4 regions of the Streptomyces sp. Qhu-G9 genome follow, and region 3 is predicted to be linked to each of the others. Evidence: riboswitches for the same ligand, from Rfam matches in the RefSeq annotation. Region 3 holds a riboswitch; each other region holds the start of a gene.
The links. A riboswitch is a leader RNA that binds a small molecule or an ion and turns the genes downstream of it on or off. The one in region 3 is predicted to bind cyclic di-AMP.
Positions count from the first base shown of each region.

Region 1: another riboswitch for cyclic di-AMP. It lies ahead of O1Q96_RS31440 (M23 family metallopeptidase); the one in region 3 lies ahead of O1Q96_RS40145 (C40 family peptidase).
Region 2: another riboswitch for cyclic di-AMP. It lies ahead of O1Q96_RS34945 (M23 family metallopeptidase); the one in region 3 lies ahead of O1Q96_RS40145 (C40 family peptidase).
Region 4: another riboswitch for cyclic di-AMP. It lies ahead of O1Q96_RS43060 (M23 family metallopeptidase); the one in region 3 lies ahead of O1Q96_RS40145 (C40 family peptidase).

Region 1 is NZ_CP114283.1:6,597,968-6,603,636, reverse strand. It holds gene O1Q96_RS31455 (DUF6126 family protein) at 1-80, shown strand, start outside; gene O1Q96_RS31450 (tyrosine-protein phosphatase) at 111-908, opposite strand; gene O1Q96_RS31445 (alpha-galactosidase) at 1,077-3,167, shown strand; cyclic di-AMP (ydaO/yuaA leader) riboswitch at 3,462-3,628, shown strand; gene O1Q96_RS31440 (M23 family metallopeptidase) at 3,631-4,527, shown strand; gene O1Q96_RS31435 (DUF6250 domain-containing protein) at 4,744-5,463, shown strand; gene O1Q96_RS31430 (SGNH/GDSL hydrolase family protein) at 5,610-5,669, shown strand, end outside.
Region 2 is NZ_CP114283.1:7,447,484-7,453,152, reverse strand. It holds gene O1Q96_RS34960 (DNA gyrase/topoisomerase IV subunit A) at 1-896, opposite strand, end outside; gene O1Q96_RS34955 (M16 family metallopeptidase) at 1,303-2,676, shown strand; gene O1Q96_RS34950 (M16 family metallopeptidase) at 2,673-4,061, shown strand; cyclic di-AMP (ydaO/yuaA leader) riboswitch at 4,294-4,454, shown strand; gene O1Q96_RS34945 (M23 family metallopeptidase) at 4,467-5,240, shown strand; gene O1Q96_RS34940 (GntR family transcriptional regulator) at 5,503-5,669, shown strand, end outside.
Region 3 is NZ_CP114283.1:8,652,469-8,658,137, reverse strand. It holds gene O1Q96_RS40155 (C40 family peptidase) at 1-818, opposite strand, end outside; gene O1Q96_RS40150 (hypothetical protein) at 1,276-1,629, shown strand; gene O1Q96_RS40145 (C40 family peptidase) at 1,739-2,896, opposite strand; cyclic di-AMP (ydaO/yuaA leader) riboswitch at 2,904-3,075, opposite strand; gene pcrA (DNA helicase PcrA) at 3,567-5,669, shown strand, end outside.
Region 4 is NZ_CP114283.1:9,306,652-9,312,320, reverse strand. It holds gene O1Q96_RS43075 (dihydrofolate reductase family protein) at 1-908, shown strand, start outside; tRNA gene O1Q96_RS43070 (tRNA-Met) at 1,010-1,083, shown strand; gene O1Q96_RS43065 (PP2C family protein-serine/threonine phosphatase) at 1,290-2,417, shown strand; cyclic di-AMP (ydaO/yuaA leader) riboswitch at 2,724-2,881, shown strand; gene O1Q96_RS43060 (M23 family metallopeptidase) at 2,893-3,942, shown strand; gene O1Q96_RS43055 (aldo/keto reductase) at 4,009-4,953, shown strand; gene O1Q96_RS43050 (PrsW family intramembrane metalloprotease) at 5,067-5,669, opposite strand, start outside.

The DNA.
Region 1 (5,669 bases), 2.1 Mb from region 3:
TCATCATCTACGTGGCCGTCGGGCATGTCTTCGCCGCCTTCATCTACCTGCTGTTCTCCCTCGGAGCCCAGGGGCAGTAGCGGTCACCGGACCGGGGGCGCCCGGCCGGGTCAGTCGAGGAACCGGTTCCGCAGCCGCTCCCGGATCTCGGGCGTCACGCCGAGCGCCTGCTCCAGGTACGCGTCGGTGCTGCCCCAGGTCTCCTCGATCGTCTCGAAGGCCGCGGCCAGATACTCGGCACGTGCGTCGAAGAGAGGGCTGAGCAGCTCCATCACCTCGGGGGTGTACGCCGAGTCGGAGGAGCCGCTGCGGCTGACGCGGTAACGGCGGTGCGCCGCGTTCGACTCCAGGTAGTCCGTCACGATGGCCTCGCGCTCGACGCCCACGGCGAGGAGCGTCATGGCGACGGACAGGCCGGCCCGGTCCTTGCCCGCCGCGCAGTGCATCAGGGCCGGGACGCTGTCCTCGGCCAGTGAGTGCAGCACCTGACGGAGCTCGCTCGTGCGCTCCTTGACGATCGTGCGGTAGGAGCCGATCATGCGGTCCGCCGCCCGGCCGTCGGAGAGCAGCTGCCGCAGCTGGTCCAGATCCCCGTCACGGACCATCGTCCAGAACTCGGCGCCGTCGGCGGGGTCCGTCAGTGGCAGATTCACATTGCGCACCCCGGGCAGCTCGACGTCGGGCCCCTCCAGCTTCTGGTCCGCCGCATTGCGGAAGTCGAAGATCGTGTGCAGGCTCAGGGAGGCGAGGAACGCGGCGTCCGACGCCGTGGCGTGCGCGAGGTGACCGCTGCGGAACAGCCGCCCGTACGCCACCCGCCGGCCGTCCACCGTCGGCAGGCCGCCCACGTCGCGGAAGTTGCGCACTCCAGCCAGCTCGGGCTCGGTCGACGGGACCTGCTGCGTCACGGGGGCTCCTCCCATCCGCCGCCGACGCGGCTCGTCGGCGAGATGCGTGTCCGACGATACGACATTGGTTCGTAGGCCAATGAGTTGTCCACAGACGTTGCCGGAAAGGCACGCGGACCCTGATGATGTTGGGGCTTGAGCGTGCCTGTTCGAATATGTGAGGGCTTGATGGTAGAGATCGGCGCAGACGGCCGTACGTGGCTTCTTTCGGGACCCACGAGCAGCTACGGCCTGCGGCTCGGTGACGAGGACGAGCTGCTTCATCTGCACTGGGGCCCGAGGATCGGGCTCGCCGACGCGGAGGCGCTCGCCGCGGGCCCCGGACCGGAGTACTGGCCCTTCGAGGCCACCCTCGACGGCCATGAGGAGTACCCGGTCGAGGGCGGCCCCCGTTTCGTCCGGCCCGCGCTCTCCGTGCGTACGCAGGACAGGCGCGGCACCGAGTGGCGGTTCGAGGGGCACGAGACCGGCGGGGCCGAGGGCGACGAGCTGCGGCTGCGGTTCTCCGACTCCGGACTCGGCATCACGCTGCACTACCGGATGCGGGCCGGGACCGACGTCGTCGAGCGGTGGGTGACCCTCGCCAACGAGGGACCCGCCCTGGAGGTGCTGCGCGCCGACTCCGCCACCTGGACGCTGCCGCAGCGCGACGGATGGCGGCTGTCCCAGCTGCACGGACGGTGGGCGGCCGAGTCCCGTCTGGTGCGCTCCGAGCTCACCTACGGCGAGAAGACCATCGGCAGCCGGCGGGGGCACACGGGGCATCAGCACCTGCCGTGGGTCGCGCTGGACGCGGACGGCTCGGCGACCGAGGAGCTGGGCGAGGTCTACGGATGCGCGCTCGCCTGGTCGGGGACGTGGCGGATCGCGGTGGCCCAGCTGCCGGACGCACGCGTGCAGATCACCGGCGGGGCCGGATACGACGACTCCGGACTGCTGCGGCTGGAGCCGGGGGAGAGCTTCGTCACGCCCGTCTTCGCGGGACTGTGGAGCGACGGCGGCTTCGGCGGGGCGAGCCGCGCGTGGCACGCCTACCAGCGGGCCCATGTGATCCCGGACGCGGACCAGGACCGGCCGGTGCTCTACAACTCCTGGGAGGCCACCGAGTTCGACATCTCCGAGGAGCAGCAGGGGGCCCTCGCGCGGCGGGCCGCCGCGATGGGGGTCGAACTGTTCGTGGTCGACGACGGCTGGTTCGGGACGCGCACCAGTGACCGGGCCGGGCTCGGCGACTGGACGCCCAACCCGGACCGCTTCCCGGCCGGCCTCAAGCCCCTCGCCGACGACGTGCACGCGCTCGGGATGCGGTTCGGGATCTGGGTCGAGCCCGAGATGGTCAACCCGGACAGTGAGCTGTACCGCGCGCACCCGGACTGGGTGCAGTTCCATCCGGGACGAAAGAGGACGGAACTGCGCAATCAGCTCGTCCTGAACCTCGCCCGCGAGGACGTCCAGGAGTACCTGTGGGAGCAGCTCCACACGCTGCTCTCCAGCGCCCCGATCGACTACGTGAAGTGGGACTTCAACCGCTGCTTCACCGATGCCGGATGGCCCGGCGAGGCGTACCCGCAGCGCCTCTGGGTGGATCATGTGCACGCCCTCTACGGCCTGTTGGACCGGTTGCGGGCGGCCCATCCGGGGGTGGCCTTCGAGTCCTGCTCGGGCGGCGGCGGCCGGATCGACCTCGGGATCATGGCGCGTACGGACCAGGTGTGGACCTCGGACAACACGGACCCCCTCGACCGGCTCGCCATCCAGCACGGCTTCAGTCAGGTGCACCCCGCCCGGGCCATGGCCGCCTGGGTCACCGACAGCCCGAACGCGCAGCTCAACGGTCGTGTCAGCTCGCTGCGCTTCCGGTTCGTGAGCGCGATGGCCGGGGTGCTCGGAGTCGGTGGCGACCTCACGCGGTGGAGCGACGAGGAGCTGGCCGAGGCGCGGGGCTGGGTGGAGCTCTACAAGGAGATCCGGCCCGTCGTGCAGGGCGGTGACCTTCACCGGCTGCGGACGCCGCAGGGCGGTATGAGCGCGGTCCAGTACGTCCGTGACGGCGAAACCGTCGTCCTCGCCTGGCTCCAGGCGCAGCACTACGGCGAGCCGGTCCCGCCGGTGCGCCTGCGGGGCCTCGACCCGGCGACTTCGTACGAATGCCTCGAAACGGGCGAAGTCCACCGAGGTGCGGTGCTGTTGCATCACGGGTTGCGGACGGGGCTGCGTGGCGACCTTGATGCGGCAGTTATCCGACTGCGTCGCATGTGACTGTTGTGTCCGCATTGGAGCCTTAGTTCCAACTCGCTCTGGAATAAAGGCTCCTGGAGCGGCTCCCGTGAGCAGCGTCATATTCGTGACGTTCCGCTGTCGCCATGTTCACGCAATTCACGTGTGTTTTCAGGGGTTTAACGGACGGGTGAGATCCCGTACTGACTCAGGGTGACTGTCATTTCGGTCACGGATCAAGAGAACGGGGCACACAGGAAACCCCAAAGGTTGTTTCCGTGTCTTCATGTCGCTTACGTTCACCTCCAATCCGGACGGACGCCCAATCCTGCCACCGCCCGGAATCCGCTCACTCACCCGTACATGGCAGGAGCGGGGGACCCACAGGTACAACGCCTGTTCCGGTCTCCGGAACGGCTAGGGGTTAAGTCGTGCGCAAGCACGGCCGGGCATCTCCAGCTCGCACCCGACAGCTCACCTCGCAGGCGCCGGAGAGGAATTCGCCATGCCCGCGAAGGGTAAGCACCGCCGTCCCAAGTCCCAGCGTCTCTCCCGCTCCATCGCCGCAGCCGGCACCGGGGGCGCCGCACTGGCCATCCCGCTGTTCGGAGCCGCCGGAGCGCACGCCGCTACCCCGCAGTCCGCCGCCGAGTCCGTCGCGAGCGCCTCGGACGTCGCGGGCAAGGCCGCGGATTCCGCGCCGGCCGCCGACCGGAAGGCCGAGGCCAAGAAGGTCGCGACCAAGACGTACGCCGTGCGTGCGGGCGACTCCCTCTCGAAGATCGCCGACACGCAGGACGTCGGCGGCGGCTGGAAGAAGCTGTACGAGGACAACCGCAAGGCGATAGGCGCCGACCCGGCGCTCATCCACCCGGGTCTGAAGCTCACGCTCGGCGGAAAGGCCGCGGCCGCCACCCCGAGCGCGGACGCACCCGCCTCCAAGACCACCCAGTCCGCCGCCAAGAAGCCGGCGGCGCCCAAGGCGGCGAACGCCTCCGGCTTCGCGATGCCGGTCGCGGGCGCGACGGTCGGTACCCCGTACAAGATGTCGGGCAGCATGTGGTCCAGCGGCTACCACACCGGTGTCGACTTCGTGGTTCCCACCGGCACCTCGCTCAAGGCCGTCGGCGCGGGCACGGTCGTCTCCGCCGGATGGGGCGGCGCGTACGGCAACCAGGTCGTCCTCAGGCTCGACGACGGCCGCTACGCCCAGTACGCCCACCTGTCCTCCCTCTCCGTCTCGGCCGGGCAGGCCGTGACCGGGGGCCAGCAGGTCGGCCTCTCCGGCGCGACGGGCAACGTGACCGGCCCGCACCTGCACTTCGAGATCCGCACCACCCCGGACTACGGCTCGGACGTGGACCCGCTGGCGTACCTGCGCGCCAAGGGCGTCTCCGTCTGACGCCCGGCCCGCCTCCGCGGGCCCGTATTGCCCGGCTCGTCTCCGAAGGCCGGACCCTGTGATCCCCGGGGTCCGGCCTTCGGTGTGCCGGCTTCCTGGGTCGGCTTGTTGCGGTCCTGTGGCGTGGCCGGGCGACGTCTCGACAAGGGCGTACCGGTGCGGACACAGTGATCTCCGCAAGCGCTTTCTGCGACCGTGACGCCCGAAGGAGCCGCCATGACGACCACCCGCAGAGCGCTCGGAGCCCTGGCCGCGGGCGCCGGGCTCGCGGCGCTCGTCCCGGGACGGCAGGCGAGTGCGTCGTCCCGCCACCGCCCGGGCCGGCTCATCGCCCGCGACGACTTCCGGCACGGTCTCTCCCAGTGGGCGACCGAGCTCCAGGACGGCGGCACCGTCACCGCCGCGCGGGGCGTCCTGGACATCGACGTGCCGAGCGGCGCGACGGTCTGGTTCAGGCGCGCTCTGCGAGGGCCGTACGTCATCGGGTACACCGCCACGGCGATCTCCGCGGGCGGGGCCAACGACCGGGTCTCGGACCTCAACAACTTCTGGAACGCCACCGACGCGCGCTCACCCGACGACCTCTTCGCCACGCCCCGGGGCGGCGCGCTCGCCGAGTACGACCACCTCAGGACGTACTACGCCGGATACGGCGCGAACGGCAACACCACGACCAGGTTGCGTCGCTACGTCGGCGAGGCGGGCGTACGGCCGCTGATCCTCGACTACACGGAACCCCTGCTCACGGCGAACCGGCCCAACAGGGTCCGGATCGTCTCGGACGGCTCGACGGTCCAGTGGTGGAACAACGGGCGACTCGTCTTCGACCACGACGACCCGGAGCCGTACACGCGAGGGCACTTCGCGTTCCGGACCGTGTGGAGCCACTTCGCGATCACGGACTTCCGGGTCGGCGAGCTGCGGCAACGCCCTTGATCCGCCCCCTTATTCCGGGATTGACCAACACTTGACGAGTGGCCTATCTCACCGCCCGTCAACCCTTTCCTACGGTCGCGTAGCTCACACGCGAAGGTGAATCATGGGCCGATGTGGCAGACGATTCGAAGAATGACAACAGATCAGTGATCGGGTCGTACGTGGCGGTGGGGGACAGCTTCACCGAGGGCGTCGGCGACCCTGGC
Region 2 (5,669 bases), 1.2 Mb from region 3:
AGTTTCTTCGAGCCGACCAGGTCCTTGATCTTCGCGATCACCTTCTCCGGGCCGACGGTGAAGGGCAGTTCCGTGACGACGAGACCCTTGCGGCGCGCTGTCACGTTCTCGACGGACACCGTGGAGCGGATCTTGAAGGTGCCACGGCCCGACTCGTACGCGTCCCTGATGCCGGAGAGGCCGACGATCCGGCCGCCCGTGGGCAGGTCGGGGCCCGGGACGTGCTTCATGAGCGTCTCGAGGTCGGCTCCCGGGTGGCGGATCAGGTGCCGGGCGGCGGCGATGACCTCGCCGAGGTTGTGCGGCGCCATGTTCGTCGCCATGCCGACCGCGATGCCCGACGCGCCGTTGACCAGGAGGTTCGGATACGCCGCAGGAAGGACGGACGGCTCCTGCTCCTGGCCGTCGTAGTTCGGGCCGAAGTCGACCGTGTTCTCGTCGATCGACTCCGTCATGAGGGAGGTGGCGTCGGCCATCCTCGCCTCGGTGTACCGCATGGCGGCCGGCGGGTCGTCGTTGCCCAGAGAACCGAAGTTGCCGTGGCCGTCGACCAGGGGCAGGCGCATGGAGAAGGGCTGGGCCAGGCGCACCAGGGCGTCGTAGATCGACGCGTCGCCGTGCGGGTGGAGCTTACCCATCACCTCGCCGACGACACGGGCGCACTTCACGTAGCCGCGGTCGGGGCGCAGCCCCATCTCGTTCATCTGGTAGACGATGCGGCGGTGCACGGGCTTGAGGCCGTCGCGGGCGTCCGGCAGGGCTCGGGAGTAGATGACCGAGTACGCGTACTCGAGGAAGGAGCCCTGCATCTCGTCGACGACGTCGATGTCGAGGATGCGCTCCTCGAAGTCAGCGCCGTCGTCGGGTCGCGGGGTCTTCGTGCTGCGGCGGGCCATCGCTGCGGCGACTCCTTCACAGTCTCTGCCGGGGCATGAACGGGTTCTGACGGGCTCCATTGTGGACCGGCCCACTGACAACGCGGACCACGACCCGTCCGGACGGGCCTGACGGACCTCGTGCCCGACCTGCCAGGCCTGCCTCGTGGGAAGTGTCGCCGACGCAGCCCACGGGACCCGGAAGACGTGAGCCGAGTATCCGAACAGGTGTTGGAGAGCGCGAGCCCACCCGCCCGCACACGACTTCGGGAGCCGTGTGATCGCACGACCGTACAGGCTCCCGACGGCGGACGCGTGCTCGCTCTCGGCGTACGGGACGCGGGAACTTCGCCAGCTGTCCGCGCGCTTGCATACAGTGGCACGACTAGCAGGAATTGAGCAGTTTTCCGCGATCGAAGGGACGTACATGCCCATGGGTCACACGGCCACAGCTGAGGCCGGCTCCGGCGGCCTGACAGCGACCGAGCACCGCCTGGCCAACGGCCTGCGTGTGGTGCTCTCCGAGGACCACCTGACCCCGGTCGCGGCGGTGTGCCTCTGGTACGACGTCGGCTCGCGTCACGAGGTCAAGGGCCGCACCGGGCTCGCCCACCTCTTCGAGCACCTGATGTTCCAGGGGTCCGGCCAGGTCAAGGGCAACGGCCACTTCGAACTGGTGCAGGGCGCCGGCGGTTCGCTCAACGGGACGACCAGTTTCGAGCGCACCAACTACTTCGAGACCATGCCGACGCACCAGCTGGAGCTTGCCCTCTGGCTGGAGGCCGACCGGATGGGCTCGCTGCTCGCCGCGCTCGACGAGGAGTCGATGGAGAACCAGCGGGACGTCGTCAAGAACGAACGCCGTCAGCGCTACGACAACGTCCCCTACGGCACCGCTTTCGAGAAGCTGACCGCCCTCGCGTACCCGGAGGGCCACCCTTACCACCACACCCCGATCGGGTCGATGGCCGACCTGGACGCGGCCACTCTCGAGGACGCGCGCGCCTTTTTCCGCACCTACTACGCACCCAACAACGCCGTGTTGTCGGTCGTCGGCGACATCGACCCCGAGCAGACGCTCGCCTGGGTCGAGAAGTACTTCGGCTCCATCGCCGGCCACGACGGAAAGCCCGCCCCGCGCGACGGTTCGCTGCCGGAGAACATCGGTGAGCAGCTGCGCGAGGTCGTCGAGGAGGAGGTCCCGGCCCGCGCGCTGATGGCCGCCTACCGGCTGCCGGAGGACGGCACGCGCGCGTGCGACGCGGCCGACCTGGCCCTGACCGTCCTCGGTGGCGGCGAGTCGTCCCGGCTCTACAACCGGCTCGTACGCCGTGACCGCACCGCCGTGGCGGCCGGGTTCGGCCTGCTGCGCCTCGCCGGAGCGCCCTCCCTGGGGTGGCTCGACGTGAAGACGTCGGGCGATGTCGAGGTGCCGGTGATCGAGTCCGCCGTCGACGAGGAGCTCGCCCGGTTCGCCGAGGAGGGGCCCACGGCCGAGGAGATGGAGCGCGCCCAGGCACAGTTGGAGCGCGAGTGGCTGGACCGTCTCGGTACGGTCGCGGGCCGCGCCGACGAACTGTGCCGGTACGCGGTCCTGTTCGGTGACCCCCAGCTTGCCCTGACCGCCGTCCAGCGCGTCCTGGACGTCACCGCCGACGAGGTCCGGGAGGTCGCCAAGGCCCGCCTGCGCCCCGACAACCGCGCGGTGCTGGTCTACGAGCCGGTCGCCCCCGAAGAGGCCGAGGCCGCCGACGGCACCGACGCCGCCGCTGAAGACACCGACGAGGAGGCGGCCAAGTGACCGAGCTCGCCACGATGGACTTCCACCCGCAGCCCCAGGCCGGCGAGGCCAGGCCCTGGGCCTTCCCGGCACCCGAGCGCGGCGCGCTCGGCAACGGCCTGACGGTGCTGCGCTGTCACCGCCCCGGCCAGCAGGTCGTCGCCGTCGAGATCCTCCTGGCCGCCCCTCTGGAGGCCGAGCCGAAGGGACTGGACGGCATCGCCACGATCATGGCGAGGGCCTTCTCGGAGGGCACCGACAAGCACTCCGCCGAGGAGTTCGCCGCCGAGCTGGAGCGCTGCGGCGCCACGCTCGACGCCCACGCCGACCACCCGGGCGTGCGGCTCAGCCTCGAAGTCCCCGTCTCCCGGCTGCCCAAGGCGCTCGGCCTTCTCGCGGACGCGCTCAGGGCGCCCGCGTTCGACGACGGCGAGATCGAGCGGCTGGTGCGCAACCGGCTCGACGAGATCCCGCACGAGACCGCCAACCCGGGCCGCAGGGCCGCCAAGGAGCTCTCCCGGCAGCTCTTCCCGGCGACCTCGCGCATGTCGCGCCCCCGCCAGGGCAGCGAGGAGACGGTCACCGCGATCGACTCCGCGGCCGTACGTGCCTTCTACGAGAAGCACGTACGCCCCGCCACGGCCACCGCGGTCGTCGTCGGTGACCTCACCGGCGTCGACCTCGACGCGCTGCTCGCGGACACGCTCGGTGCCTGGACCGGATCGCAGGCCGAGGCGCGCCCCGTGCCGCCGGTGACCGCCGACGACACCGGCCGGGTGATCATCGTCGACCGCCCCGGGGCCGTCCAGACGCAGTTGCTGATCGGCCGCGTCGGCGCCGACCGGCACGACCGGGTGTGGCCCGCCCAGGTGCTCGGCACGTACTGCCTCGGTGGCACCCTCACCTCCCGCCTGGACCGCGTCCTGCGCGAGGAGAAGGGATACACCTACGGCGTGCGGGCGTTCGGCCAGGTGCTGCGCTCCGCCCCGGACGGGACGGGCATCTCGATGCTCGCCATCAGCGGCTCCGTGGACACCCCGAACACCGGCCCGGCGCTCGACGACCTGTGGAAGGTGCTGCGCACCCTCGCCGCCGAGGGACTGACGGACGCCGAACGCGACGTCGCCGTGCAGAACCTGGTGGGCGTGGCGCCCCTGAAGTACGAGACCGCGGGCGCCGTCGCGGGCACGCTCGCCGACCAGGTCGAGCAGCACCTGCCGGACGACTTCCAGGCGACGCTCTACCAGCAGCTCGCCGCGACCGGCACCGTGGAGGCCACGGCGGCCGCGGTGAACGCCTTCCCGGTGGACCGTCTGGTGACCGTCCTCGTCGGAGACGCCGCGCAGATCGAGGAGCCCGTCAGGGCCCTCGGTATCGGTGAAGTCAGCGTCGTGACAGCGGAGTAGGGACCGGCAGTCGCAGCAAGGACCGTCGGCAGGCCGGGGCCCGGGTGACTCAGGAGTCGCCCGGGTCTCTTCTTGCGCCGAGTCTCCTGTGGTTTGTCCGTATTGGTAGAGAGGTTGCCTGTCTGCCCTGTGGCATGCGCTACAAAACCCGTGATCCGTTTGTCTATTGAAAGTGGCGACGTTTAGCTTCAGTCCGGCTGTTCGTCAGGCAGTGCGCCGCGTCCGCGGCACCGGACAGTCATCGCCGAGTCCCCGTACGGCGCGAGCCAGGGGAGCCGGGGACCCATACGTAGTCCCTGGGGTGAATCGGACGCCCTTCCCGAAGGGGGTCCGTAGGAGACCTTCCTGCTCCGAACCCGTCAGCTAACCCGGTAGGCGAGAAGGAAGGAAAGGATCAGCCACTTCATGGCGTTCACTCGCGCCACCGGGAAGCACCGTCGTCCCAGCAGCATGAAGCGCGCGACCCGCAGGACGGTGGGCGTCGCCGCACTCGCCACCACCGGTGTCGTAGGCACTCTGGCCGCCCCGGCGTTCGCCGCCGAGAGCTCGGTCGAGCAGACCGGCCTCACCAAGGCCGTCATCATCGGCGACTCGGTCGCCGAAGAGATCGACGCGCAGGCCGCCGCCCAGCAGCAGGCCGCCGACGAGGCCGCCGCCCGCGAGAAGGCCGAGGCCGACGCGAAGAAGCGGGCCGAGGAGGCCGCGGCGAAGGCCAAGAAGGAGCGCGAGGTCAAGGTTCGTGCCGCCCGCGAGGCCGAGCGCAAGCGCCTCAACGCGTACGTCTCGCCGATCACCGGTTCGTACGTCTCCACCGGCTACAAGGCCGGCGGCGCCGTCTGGTCCTCCGGCAGTCACACCGGCATCGACTTCCACGCCGCCAGCGGCACCGCCGTGCGCGCGGTCGGCTCCGGCACCGTGGTGGAGGCCGGCTGGGGCGGCGCGTACGGCAACCAGGTCGTCATCAAGATGACCGACGGCACCTTCACCCAGTACGGGCACCTCTCGTCCATCGGCGTCTCCGTCGGCCAGACGGTCACTCCGGGACAGCAGATAGCCCTCTCCGGGGCGACCGGCAACGTCACCGGAGCGCACCTGCACTTCGAGGCGCGCGCGACCGCGGAGTACGGGTCCGACATGGACCCCGTCGGATACCTCCGCTCGCACGGCGTGAACGTCTGACGGCACGACGCGTCGGCGCACCTCCGTCGAAGGCCCTGGCTCATTGAGCCGGGGCCTTCGCGTGCTCCGGGGCCTTCCGGGCTTCTTCCCGACCGTTCCCGGTCTCTTTCGCACCGGACGACTGCCTGTTCAGAGACGTGATGTGTCCAAAAAATAGCCATGGATTCCGGGCTGCCATCGGAATTTCCCGCTCACTGCAATAGAGTCACCGAACAAGCGTCGATCGACCGCGTTTCGCGGGGATTAAGGCGGAGGTCCGGTCATGCGTATTCCCGCGCGCTCGGTATGCACGGCGATTCGTGACGACATCGTCGCGGGTGTCTACGAGCGCGGCAGCCGGCTCACCGAAGAACTGCTCGCGCGTCGTTACGGCGTCTCGCGGGTCCCCGTGCGCGAGGCGCTGCGCACACTGGAGGCGGAGGGCTTCGT
Region 3 (5,669 bases):
TGCATCAGACCCGAGCAGTCGAAGGCGGCGGGGCCCGTGGCACCCCACACGTACGGGCTGCCGAGCTTCCCGTAGGCGTAGGAGATCGCCGCCGCCGTACGGGAGTTGGGCGCCTGTGCGGAGCTACCCGCGCCCAGGTCGCGCGGCGCCGGGGCGGATCGTGAGGCGCGGGCGGTGTCCGCGTCGTCCGCACCGATCCGCGCCCGGTCCTCGTCCGACAGCCCCGACAGGAGCCGGCGCGCCTCGCCCAGCTTCCCGGTGACCGTCTTCTTGTGCCGCTTCAGTTCCGCCTGCTGCGCCTTCAGCGACGTGAGCTCGACGTGCGCGGCCCCGCGCAGCTGCTCGATCTCGCGCAGCTGGGTCCGTACGCGCGAAACCGTCGAGGCCTGCCTGTTGCCTGCGCGCTCGGCGAACGCGGCCCCCTCCAGGTACTGGTCGGGGTCCGAGGAGAGCATCAGTGCCAGAGAGGGATCGACGCCCCCGTCCCGGTACTGGGCGGTCGCCAGCGAACCGAGCGCGTCCCGCTCGGAGTTGAGCCGCTCCGTCTTGCGCGCGGCCTCGTCCTGCAGGGTGCCGAGCCGCCCCGCCGCCTTCCCGGACTTCTCCTTCGCCCCGTTGTACTTCTCGGTGGCGACCTCCGCCTCCTGGTACAACTTGTCGACCTTGGCCCTCACCTGAGCCGGCGTCAGCTCGGGCGAAGCGGCTCCGGTCCCGTCGAACCCGGTCGCGCTCGCCGCCCCCGCGAGGGCGATGGTGAAGGCGGTACGGGCCGTACCACCGCCGAGTGAGCGCTGTCTGGGCTTACGGTGCGCTGCCACGTGCGATCCACGTTCCTTCCGTACGGCCGCCGGGACACGATGTGTCCGAGGCGGCGGTTCTCAGGGGCCGGTTGCACGTCCGGCGGCGGCCCGCACAGGGGGAGCGGGACGCCGCCGGACCCTTCTCGGCGGTGGCGCCGGCAGCCGCCCCTGGCCCGGGCGGTTGTGGTGGGAAGCCGGTCACCTCGGGAAGGACGCTAAACCTGGTGATGTGCCCGGGGTAACGGCATGTACGGAAGTGGTGACAGTCGGGCACGGGCTGACCGGATGCGACCGCGATCCGGGCCAGGCGCCACCGACTTGGCGCGATGGGCTGACCGAAGCGCGGATTGCGGGGGAGCGGCACGCAGGACGGTGCTATGGGCTCCGCCAGGGGGTGCCGAGCAGGCTGCCGCAGGGGTGTCCGGACCGGGGTGGTGCGAGGCGGTATCCGGACGTCCGGTTAGGGTCCGGGCTCATGGACGTACTCATTCATGTCTTCGTCGCCCTGCACATCATCGGCATCGCCTCCCTGCTGGGCGGATTCCTCACCCAGATGAGGGCGATGGGCGACGGCACGGCCCGCTTCACCCCCGCGATGCTCCACGGCGCGCTGACCATGCTGGTCACCGGCGCGGTCCTCGTCGGCCTGAACCAGGCCGACGACCAGACCGTCAACAACATCAAGATCGGCGTGAAACTGGCGCTGCTGGTCGTGATCCTCGGCCTCGTCTACGTGAAACGCGACGAGGAGAGGGTGGAGAAGGAACTGTTCGGCCTGGTCGGGGCACTGACCACGGCGAACATCTTCATCGCGGTTCTCTGGACCTGATCTCCGGCCGGGCCTGATCCCGGGCCGGACCGGGGCACGCGCGCGTGCCGTGCCCCCCGTCGTGCCTCCCGCCCCGAGGGCCCCTGGGCCCCCGCCCCGAGCGGCGCCTCTACGCCGGCCGCACCACGCTGTGGATCGGCATGTAGTAGACCGACTCCTCGCGGACGTACGAGCCCGGCTTCGGGGCGTGGATCATCATGCCGTCGCCGATGTAGACGCCGACGTGGCTGATGTCGTCGTAGAAGAAGACGAGGTCACCGGGCTGAGCGCTGTTCAAGGAGACCGTCGAACCGGTCTTGACCTGGTCCCACGTCGTGCGCGGGAGGGTGACACCGGCGGCCTTCCAGGCGCCCTGGGTGAGGCCGGAGCAGTCGTACGAACCGGGGCCGCTCGCGCCCCAGACGTACGGCTTGCCGATCTGGGCACGGGCGAAGGCGAGCGCCTTGTCGGCCTTGGCGGTGGAGGCGGAACCCGGGCCGGCGCCCGGCACGCCTCCCGTTCCCGTGGAGGTCCCCGTGCCGGGCTGGGCCTGTGCGGCCGCCTCCTGCCGCCGGCGGTCCGCGTCGGCCGCCTGCCGCCGGGCCAGTTCGTCGGCCCTGCGACGGGCCTCCTCCTGCTTCTCCCGCTCGATCGCGGCGAGCCGGACCCTCTCCTCGGCGGTCAGCTTCGAGAGGAGCGCGCGGGCCTCGGCGAGCTTCCGCTGGACATCGGCCTTGGACGTCTTCAGCGTGCTCTGCGTCGTGGTGAGCGTCTCCAGCCCCTCGGACGCCTCCTGCCGCTTCTTGGTGGTGGCGGCCTGCTGCGTCGCGTAGTCGTCGACGGCCTGCTGCTGGCGGGCCGTCAGCCGGTTCATCAGCTGGGTCCGGTCGAAGTAGTCCTGCGGGTTGTCCGCGAGGAGGAGGGACGCCGAGTCGGGGGCGGAGGCTCCCGTGCGGTACTGCGCGGAGGCGAACGTCCCGAGGTCCTCGCGGGCGGCGTTGAGCTTCTCCGTGCGCTGCGCCACGTCGTCGAGCAGAGTGCCGACGCGCTTGCGCTGCTTGGTGGTCTTCTCCTTGGCCGCGTTGTACTTCTCGGTGGCCGTACCGGCCTGCTGGTAGAGGTCGTCGATCTTCTTCTGGACCTCCTCCGTGCTCGGCGTGGGCTCCGTGGCCGGCGAGGCGTCCGCCGTCTGGGAGAGCAGGGCCACCGAGGTCAGAGCCGCGGTGGCGAGGGCCGGGGTCCGTATGCCCATGGGACCGGGGGGCCGCGACTTGCGGTGTGGCGCCACGAGGGCGTCTCCTTCCGTGATCCGCCTACCGGGTTAGCTGTCGGGTTCGGGCGGGTGCTTCGGAAGGTTTGCCCTACGGTCCTTGTCCCGCGAGGGAGTCGGACCGATTCACCCCAGGATCGGTTGGGTCCCCGGTTCCGGCGGCCGCGAAGGCGTGCCGGATTCGGCGGAGTCCGCTCGGCCCGGCGATGTTCGCCGGTGCGGGTCGAGCGGCCTACAGGAAAGTTAGCCAATTCGTGTGGCTCCTGTGAAGTTTGATGTGCGAAATGCCCGATACATTTTCGTGACCTCGAAGTTTGATCTTGCCCTCCGGTGTCAATTGTCCCTGATATGTGCTGAGTTGTCCGGAGGGGTGGCTTCCGGTCGGCGAGGGCGTTGGCTTTCAATCAGCCAGAATTGGGCGGCAGCGCCGAACCGTGGAGGCGCGAGCGGGCAGGTGGTTCCACGTCGACGCGCAGGCCGGCTCGGCCCGCTCGGTGACGGAACGCGACTCGGTGACGGAACGCGACGGGCTCGATGGGGAGAGTGAGGGGCCGGGGGTGCCCGGTACCTGTGGGGCTCCCGCGTCCGGGGGGGCGTCGCCGGGTGAGGGCGGCCGCCGCGTTCGGATTCCGCCGAGTTTCCGGGGTGGCGGCGGGGTGTCAGTGGGGGCGCCTAGACTCGGAGAGCGATGAGCAGCCTCTTTGACGACAGCTTCCTGGCGGACCTCAAGCCCTCGCAGGCCCACGAGGAAGAGCCCCCGCCGCCGCCCGAGGACCAGGCGCCGGATCCCGTGCCGGACGACTTGTTCGGCGGTCGCTTCGACGTGCCGCCGAGCAGGGAGGGGTACTACCGGGACGGCGCCTCCAGGCCGCTCGTGGACCCGGCCGCCCTCCTGGACGGGCTGAACGAGAACCAGCGCGCGGCGGTGGTCCACCACGGCTCCCCGCTGCTCATCGTGGCCGGTGCGGGCTCCGGCAAGACGCGGGTGCTCACGCACCGGATCGCCCACCTGCTGGGCGAGCGCCGGGTGCACCCGGGCCAGATCCTCGCGATCACCTTCACGAACAAGGCCGCGGGCGAGATGAAGGAGCGCGTCGAGCAGCTCGTCGGCCCGCGTGCCAACGCGATGTGGGTGATGACCTTCCACAGCGCGTGCGTCCGCATCCTGCGCAGGGAGTCGAAGCAGCTCGGCTTCACGTCGTCCTTCTCGATCTACGACGCCGCCGACAGCAAGCGCCTCATGGCCCTGGTCTGCCGCGACCTGGACCTCGACCCCAAGCGGTTCCCGCCGAAGTCCTTCAGCGCCAAGATCTCGAACCTGAAGAACGAGCTGATCGACGAGGAGGACTTCGCCGTCCAGGCCACCGACGGCTTCGAGAAGACCCTCGCCCAGGCCTACGCGATGTACCAGTCGCGGCTGCGCGAGGCGAACGCGCTGGACTTCGACGACCTGATCATGACGACGGTCAACCTCCTGCGTGCCTTCCCCGACGTCGCCGAGCACTACCGCCGTCGCTTCCGCCACGTCCTCGTCGACGAGTACCAGGACACGAACCACGCGCAGTACGCCCTGGTGCGGGAGCTCGTCGGCACCTCCGAGCACCCGGTCGACGTACCGCCCCGCGAGGACGACCTCCAGCCCGCCGAGCTGTGCGTCGTCGGTGACGCCGACCAGTCGATCTACGCCTTCCGCGGTGCGACCATCCGCAACATCCTCCAGTTCGAGGAGGACTACCCGAACGCGACGACGATCCTGCTGGAGCAGAACTACCGCTCCACCCAGACGATCCTCACCGCGGCCAACGCGGTCATCGAGCGCAACGAATCGCGCCGCCCCAAGAACCTGTGGACCAACGCGGGCGCGGGCGCCAGAATCACCGGCTACGTCGCCGACACGGAGCACGACGAGGCCCAGTTCGTCGCCGACGAGATCGACCGTCTCACCGACTCGGGCGACGCGAAGGCGGGCGACGTCGCCGTCTTCTACCGTACGAACGCCCAGTCCCGTGTCTTCGAAGAGGTCTTCATCCGTGTCGGCCTGCCCTACAAGGTCGTCGGCGGCGTCCGCTTCTACGAGCGCAAGGAGGTCCGGGACGTCCTCGCGTACCTGCGTGTGCTCGCGAACCCGGAGGACTCCGTACCACTGCGCCGCATCCTGAACGTGCCGAAGCGCGGCATCGGCGACCGCGCCGAGGCCATGATCGACGCGCTCTCCCAGCGCGAGAAGATCAGCTTCCCGCAGGCCCTGCGCCGCGTCGACGAGGCGTACGGCATGGCGGCCCGCTCGACCAACGCCGTCAAGCGGTTCAACACGCTGATGGAGGACCTCCGGACGATCGTCGAGTCGGGCGCGGGCCCGGCGACGGTCCTGGAAGCGGTGCTCGAACGGACCGGCTACCTCGCCGAGTTGCAGGCCTCGACCGACCCGCAGGACGAGACCCGCATCGAGAACCTCCAGGAACTGGCCGCGGTGGCCCTGGAGTTCGAGCAGGAGGCCGGTGAGGGCGAGACGCCGGCCGGGCTCTCCGCGTTCCTGGAGCGGGTCGCGCTCGTCGCCGACTCCGACCAGATCCCGGACGAGGACGACGACGGGTCCGGAGTGATAACGCTCATGACCCTCCACACCGCCAAGGGCCTCGAATTCCCCGTGGTGTTCCTGACCGGCCTGGAGGACGGCGTCTTCCCGCACATGCGCGCGCTCGGCCAGACCAAGGAGCTGGAGGAGGAGCGGCGCCTCGCGTACGTCGGCATCACGCGCGCGCGGGAGCGGCTGTACCTGACGCGGGCGTCG
Region 4 (5,669 bases), 650 kb from region 3:
CGGAGTACCCGCTGAAGGTCGCGGTCAGTGGCAGCGGCGACCTCGATCCCGGCGCCAACTTCTGGTCCACGGGCGGCGAGAAGATCGTCTACACGTCCGACGAGGGGGCCCCGAGAGCGAACGAGGCGCTGCGCGGGCTCGGCGTCGACGTTGTCTCCGTGGGGCCCGCCCTGGACTGGCGGGCCGTACTCGCGCACCTCCACGACGAACGCGGCGTACGACGGCTCATGGTCGAGGGCGGCGGCCGCGTCCACACCCAGCTCCTCCAGCAGGGCCTCGCCGACGAACTGCAGCTCGCCCTGGCACCGCTCGTGGTGGGCGAGCCGGACGCGCCACGGCTCTTCGGGCCCGGGGAGTACCCCGGCGGCGCACGGAACCGGATGCGGCTGATCGAGACCCGGCCCGTCGGAGACGTCGTGCTCATGCGGTACGTCCCCACCGCGCCCGGCACCGGCTCCGTCCCCTCGGCGGCCGACCACCACTGGCTGGAGCTCGCCTGCGGCCTCGCCGCCGAGTGCCCGCCCTCCCGGACGGCCTTCAGTGTCGGCGCGGTCGTCGTCGCGGCAGACGGCACGGAACTGGCCCGCGGGTACTCCCGTGAGTCCGACCCCCTCTCGCACGCGGAGGAGGCCGCGCTCGCCAGGATCGAGCCGGGCGACCCGCGGCTCGCGACCGCCACGGTCTACAGCAGCCTGGAGCCCTGCGCCCGCCGCTCCTCGCGGCCCGCGCCCTGTGCCCGGCTGATCCTCGACGCGGGGGCGCGCCGGGTCGTCACCGCGTGGCGTGAGCCCGACACGTTCGTGGCGTCGGCGGACGGGAACGGCCTGCTGGCGGCGCACGGCGCCGACGTCCTGGTGCTCCCGGAGTACGAGGACGCGGCCAAGGCGCCCAACCGCCACCTCGGCTGACCTCGCCGCGCGCCCGCCGGAGAGTTGCCGGAGGGTTGAGGGAGGGCGGCGTTAACCCGTGTGCCAGGGGTCCCGCAGATGGCGTACACTGGTTTCAACGACGCGGGGTGGAGCAGCTCGGTAGCTCGCTGGGCTCATAACCCAGAGGTCGCAGGTTCAAATCCTGTCCCCGCTACTGAAGACCTGGGGCCGGAATCCAACGGGATTCCGGCCCCAGGTGTTTTCCACGAGGTTCGCGAGACCTCCGAGGCCCCCAAGGTCCGCGAGGTCCATCACGGCCCGTGCCGGACGGGTCGGCGCTCACCCGCCCGGCTCCCGCCGGCTCGCTCCCCACCCCCGCTCCCGGGAATCTGGACAGAGCGCGGGAAGGGCAGGAGTCACGTGGCCGGGCGTCGTGAGGTGGAGAAGTGGGCGCCGGGGCCCGTCGAGCCCGAGCGACGGACCGTCTCCTACGCCCACACCCGCACCCTCGTCCGCCTGCTGCCCGCGCTGCTGATCGCCGCGGGAGTCTGTTACGACCTCCTCTCGCCCAAGGACTTCACCGCGGCCCCCTTCTTCACGGCCGCCGCGCTCGTGGCCGCACCGCTCTTCTCGCTCGGCGCCACCGTCTGCACGGGCATCGTGGGAACAGCGGCCATGGCCCTCGTGCACCTCAGGTTCGCCTTCGACGTGGGCGCGGTCACCGAGGTCGTCACCGTGGGAACCGTCGCCGGCCTGGCGATCGTCATCAACCGGCTGGTGAGCCTCGGCAACGCCCGCCTCGCCTCGGCGCGGGAGATCGCCGAGGCCGCCCAGCGGGCCGTACTGCCCGAACCGGCCGGGCGGATCGGCGGGCTCGACATCGCGGCCAGATACGTGGCGGCGCAGGCGGACGCGTTCATCGGGGGCGACCTGTACGCCGTGCAGGACACCCCGCACGGCGTACGGCTCGTCCTGGGAGACGTGCGGGGCAAGGGCATGGGGGCGGTCGGCACCGTGGCCGTCGTCATCGGGGCCTTCCGGGAGGCCGCCGAGCACGAGGCCACTCTGGAGGCGGTCGCCCAGCGACTGGAACGGGCACTGGCGCGCGAGGGCGTCCGGCGGGACAGCGTCGAGATCTTCGAAGGCTTCACCACCGCCGTCCTCGCCGAGATCCCGCACGGCGCCCAGGTCGTACGCCTCGTCAACCGCGGCCACCCCGGGCCCCTCCTCCTGCACGGCGACGGAACCGTCCGCACACTCGCCGCGGCGGATCCCTCGCTGCCCCTCGGGATGGGGGAGCTGGGCGGCCGGCCCGACCGCGCGCAGGAGGAGGCGCTCCCGGGCGGGGCCGTGCTGCTCCTCCACACCGACGGGCTGTCCGAGGCCCGGGACGAGCGGGGCGTGTTCTTCGATCCGGTGGGACAGCTGTCCGGGCGGGTCTTCGCCGGGCCCGACGAACTGCTCGACGAGCTGGTGGACGACGTCCACCGGTACACCGGGGGCCGGTCCACGGACGACATGGCGCTGCTCGCCGTGCGACGGCCGTAGCGGTACGCCCTTCCCGCGCCCTTCCCGCGACTTTCCTGTGGGGATCCCGCGACCTGTCCGCGAGCATCCAGGGTCCATATCACCTGCAGTAGTCGAATGACGCCCCTGCGCACAACAACTGACGCACCGTCAACAGATCCGACACCGGTGAATGGCGATCAACTCGCCCGATTTACCCCGCTCATGACCTGTAAGTCCAGGTCAAGAGCCTTAACGATCATCAAGAACAGCTTGGAATCCAGTGCCCGCGTCTATTAACGTTCGATAACGCAGCGCGGTCGTCCCAGCCGTCACAAGAGATGGCTCCGTGCGCACGCGCCGAATCCCGCAAGGGAACCGGGGAACCACCTACATGGGGTGAATCGCGTGTCTTTCGCGGTGTTTGACACCGTGGTTGACGCGCGTAGGAGACCTTCCTGCTCCGAACCCGTCAGCTAACCCGGTAGGCGAGAAGGAAGGAAAGGAGCGCGCCCACGTGGCGTCCAACAGGCCTGCCCCCGCACCCTCGTTCGTGCCGAATGAGTTCACGGGGGACACCTCGGGTGACAAGAAGCCCGACACCTTCGCCTACGGCGCTCGTAAGGACGAGGAGACCTGGGAGGTCTGGAATCCCAGCGCGGACACCGTCGTTCCCGTCCGCGGCCGGCACCGCGTCTCCAAGCAGCGCGGCGGAGGACTCGCCCGCAGCTCCACCGTTCTGGGCGTCGGTGTCATAGCCGCCGTCGGCGCGGGCGGCATGGCCACCGCGCAGACCGGCAAGCCGCCGGTGTCGATCTCGATCCCCGACCTGCCGAACGTGGGCTCGCTGATCTCGGACGAAGAGGCCCCCGAGGGCTCCAGCACGCCGCTCACCGCCGCCGGCCTCACCACGGCCGACGCCGAGCAGGGCAGCGCGGACGCCGGTGAGGCCCTGCGCACCCGCATCATGCTCCAGGCGGAGCTCCAGCAGGACCAGGTCGACCGCGAGGCCCAGGCGGCCGCAGAGGCCGCCGCCGCGAAGAAGGCCGCCACGCTGGCGGCCAAGGAGCAGGACGCGGCGAAGGCCAAGGCCGCCGCCGCCGAGCAGAAGAAGAAGGACGAGGCCAAGAAGAAGGCCGAGGCCGCGCGCCTCGCCGAACTCGCCACGCAGTACACGCTGCCCACCTCCTCGTACACGATCACCTCGACCTACGGGCAGTCCGGCTCGCTGTGGTCCTCGGGCCAGCACACGGGTCTGGACTTCGCCGCTCCCACGGGTACCCCGATCAAGGCCGTTCACAGCGGCACGGTCACCGAGGCGGGCTGGAACGGCTCGTACGGCTACCGCACGGTCCTCACGCTCGACGACGGCACCGAGGTCTGGTACGCCCACCAGTCGTCGATCGGGGTCAGCGTCGGGCAGAAGGTCGGCACGGGCGACGTCATCGGCCGCGTGGGCGCGACCGGCAACGTCACCGGGGCGCACCTGCACCTGGAGGTCCACACCAGCGGCGGCAGCGGCATCGACCCGATGGCCTGGCTGCGCGGCAAGGGCCTCAACCCGTAGGCCGCTCGCGGTCCGGACGCCCGTAGGTACGGAATACGGCCGTCCGGTACGGCCGTTGACGTACCCATGACTTCTCTTCGCAAGCTGGGTTCGTCCGACCTGGAGGTCTTCCCGCTCGCCCTCGGCGGCAACGTCTTCGGCTGGACCGCCGACGAGGCCAGGTCCTTCGCCGTGCTCGACGCGTACACCGCCGCCGGCGGGAACTTCGTGGACAGCGCCGACACGTACTCGGCCTGGGCGCCGGGCAACGAGGGCGGTGAGTCCGAGACCGTCCTCGGCGACTGGCTGACCGCGCGCGGCAACCGCGCAGACGTCCTCGTCGCGACCAAGGTCGGTGCCCATCCCCGGTACAAGGGCCTGTCCGCGGCGAACATCAAGGCGGCCGCCGAGGCGTCGCTGCGTCGTCTGAAGACGGACCACATCGACCTCTACTACACGCACTTCGACGACCCGTCCGTCCCGGTCGAGGAGATCCTCGCGGCCCTGGACGAGCTCGTGCGCGCCGGCAAGGTCCGCGCGATCGCCGCGTCCAACCTCTCTCCCGAACGGCTCCAGGAGTCCCTGGACTTCTCCGACCGCGAGGGCCTCGCGCGGTACGTGGCGCTCCAGCCCCACTACAACCTGGTCTCCCGCGACACGTACGAAGGACCGCTCCAGGACGTCGCCTCGCGCGGCGGACTGGCCGCCGTGCCCTACTCCGCGCTCGCGGCAGGATTTCTCACCGGCAAGTACCGGGCGGGCGCCCGCATCGACAGCCCCCGGGCCGGTTCGGCGGGCAAGCACCTGGAGACGGAGCGGGGGCAGCGGGTCCTGGCCGCGCTCGACGAGGTCGCGCAGGAACGCGGGGCCGAGATCGCGACCGTGGCCCTGGCCTGGCTCGCGTCCCGCCCGACGGTCGCCGCGCCGATCGCCAGCGCCCGTACGGTGGAGCAGCTTCCGGCGCTGCTGAAGGTGGCGGAGCTGACCCTCACGGACGCGGACCTCACGAAGCTGACCAACGCCTCCGCCTGAGGCGCCCGAGTCCCGCGCCTGAGAGGTTCACCGGGGCCGGGGCCTGCGCGGGTTCCGGGCCTGGTTCCGCAGAGGGGTCCGGAGGGTTCCGCGGTGATTGCCGCGGCAGTGGCTCAGGTCCGGTACGGGTTGTACGTGGGATGCGGCGCCGAGGTCGGGTGCGGAGCAGGATGCCCGTGTCGGTCCCCGTTGGGGTGTTCCGCGTGCTGATGTCCCGTGTATGGGTACCCGTGTCCCGGCCAGAGTGGCGGCGCCGGGGGCGGGGCCGTCGCTCTGGCCGCGTACGCCAGGGCCGGGCGGGCCGGCTCCCGGCGGGCCCACAGCTCGTGGAGCAGCTCCCGTTCCCGTACGACGAAGTCCGCGCCCGCCCGGCCGCGGCGGCCCCGGTGACGCAGGAACGCCAGCGACGTCGCGTACGCCTCGTACTCCGCGACGGCCCGGCCCGCGTCCCGACCGCCGTGGTGGGTGGCGTACTCGCGGGCCAGCCGCCGAGCCTTCATCGAGCCGAGGACGAACGGCTCGGGTGCGGCGATCCAGCCCGCCATGGCGTACGGGGGAAGTTCGTCGCGGACCGTGCCCAGTTCGCGCTGGCGGGTCCAGACGGCCAGCCAGGTGAGCAGCCCGAACGACGGCACCATGAAGGCCGCGTAGACCGCGAAGAAGCCGTAGTCGCCGAAGCTCGACGAGCCGTTCCACATCGCGTGCATGCCCATCGC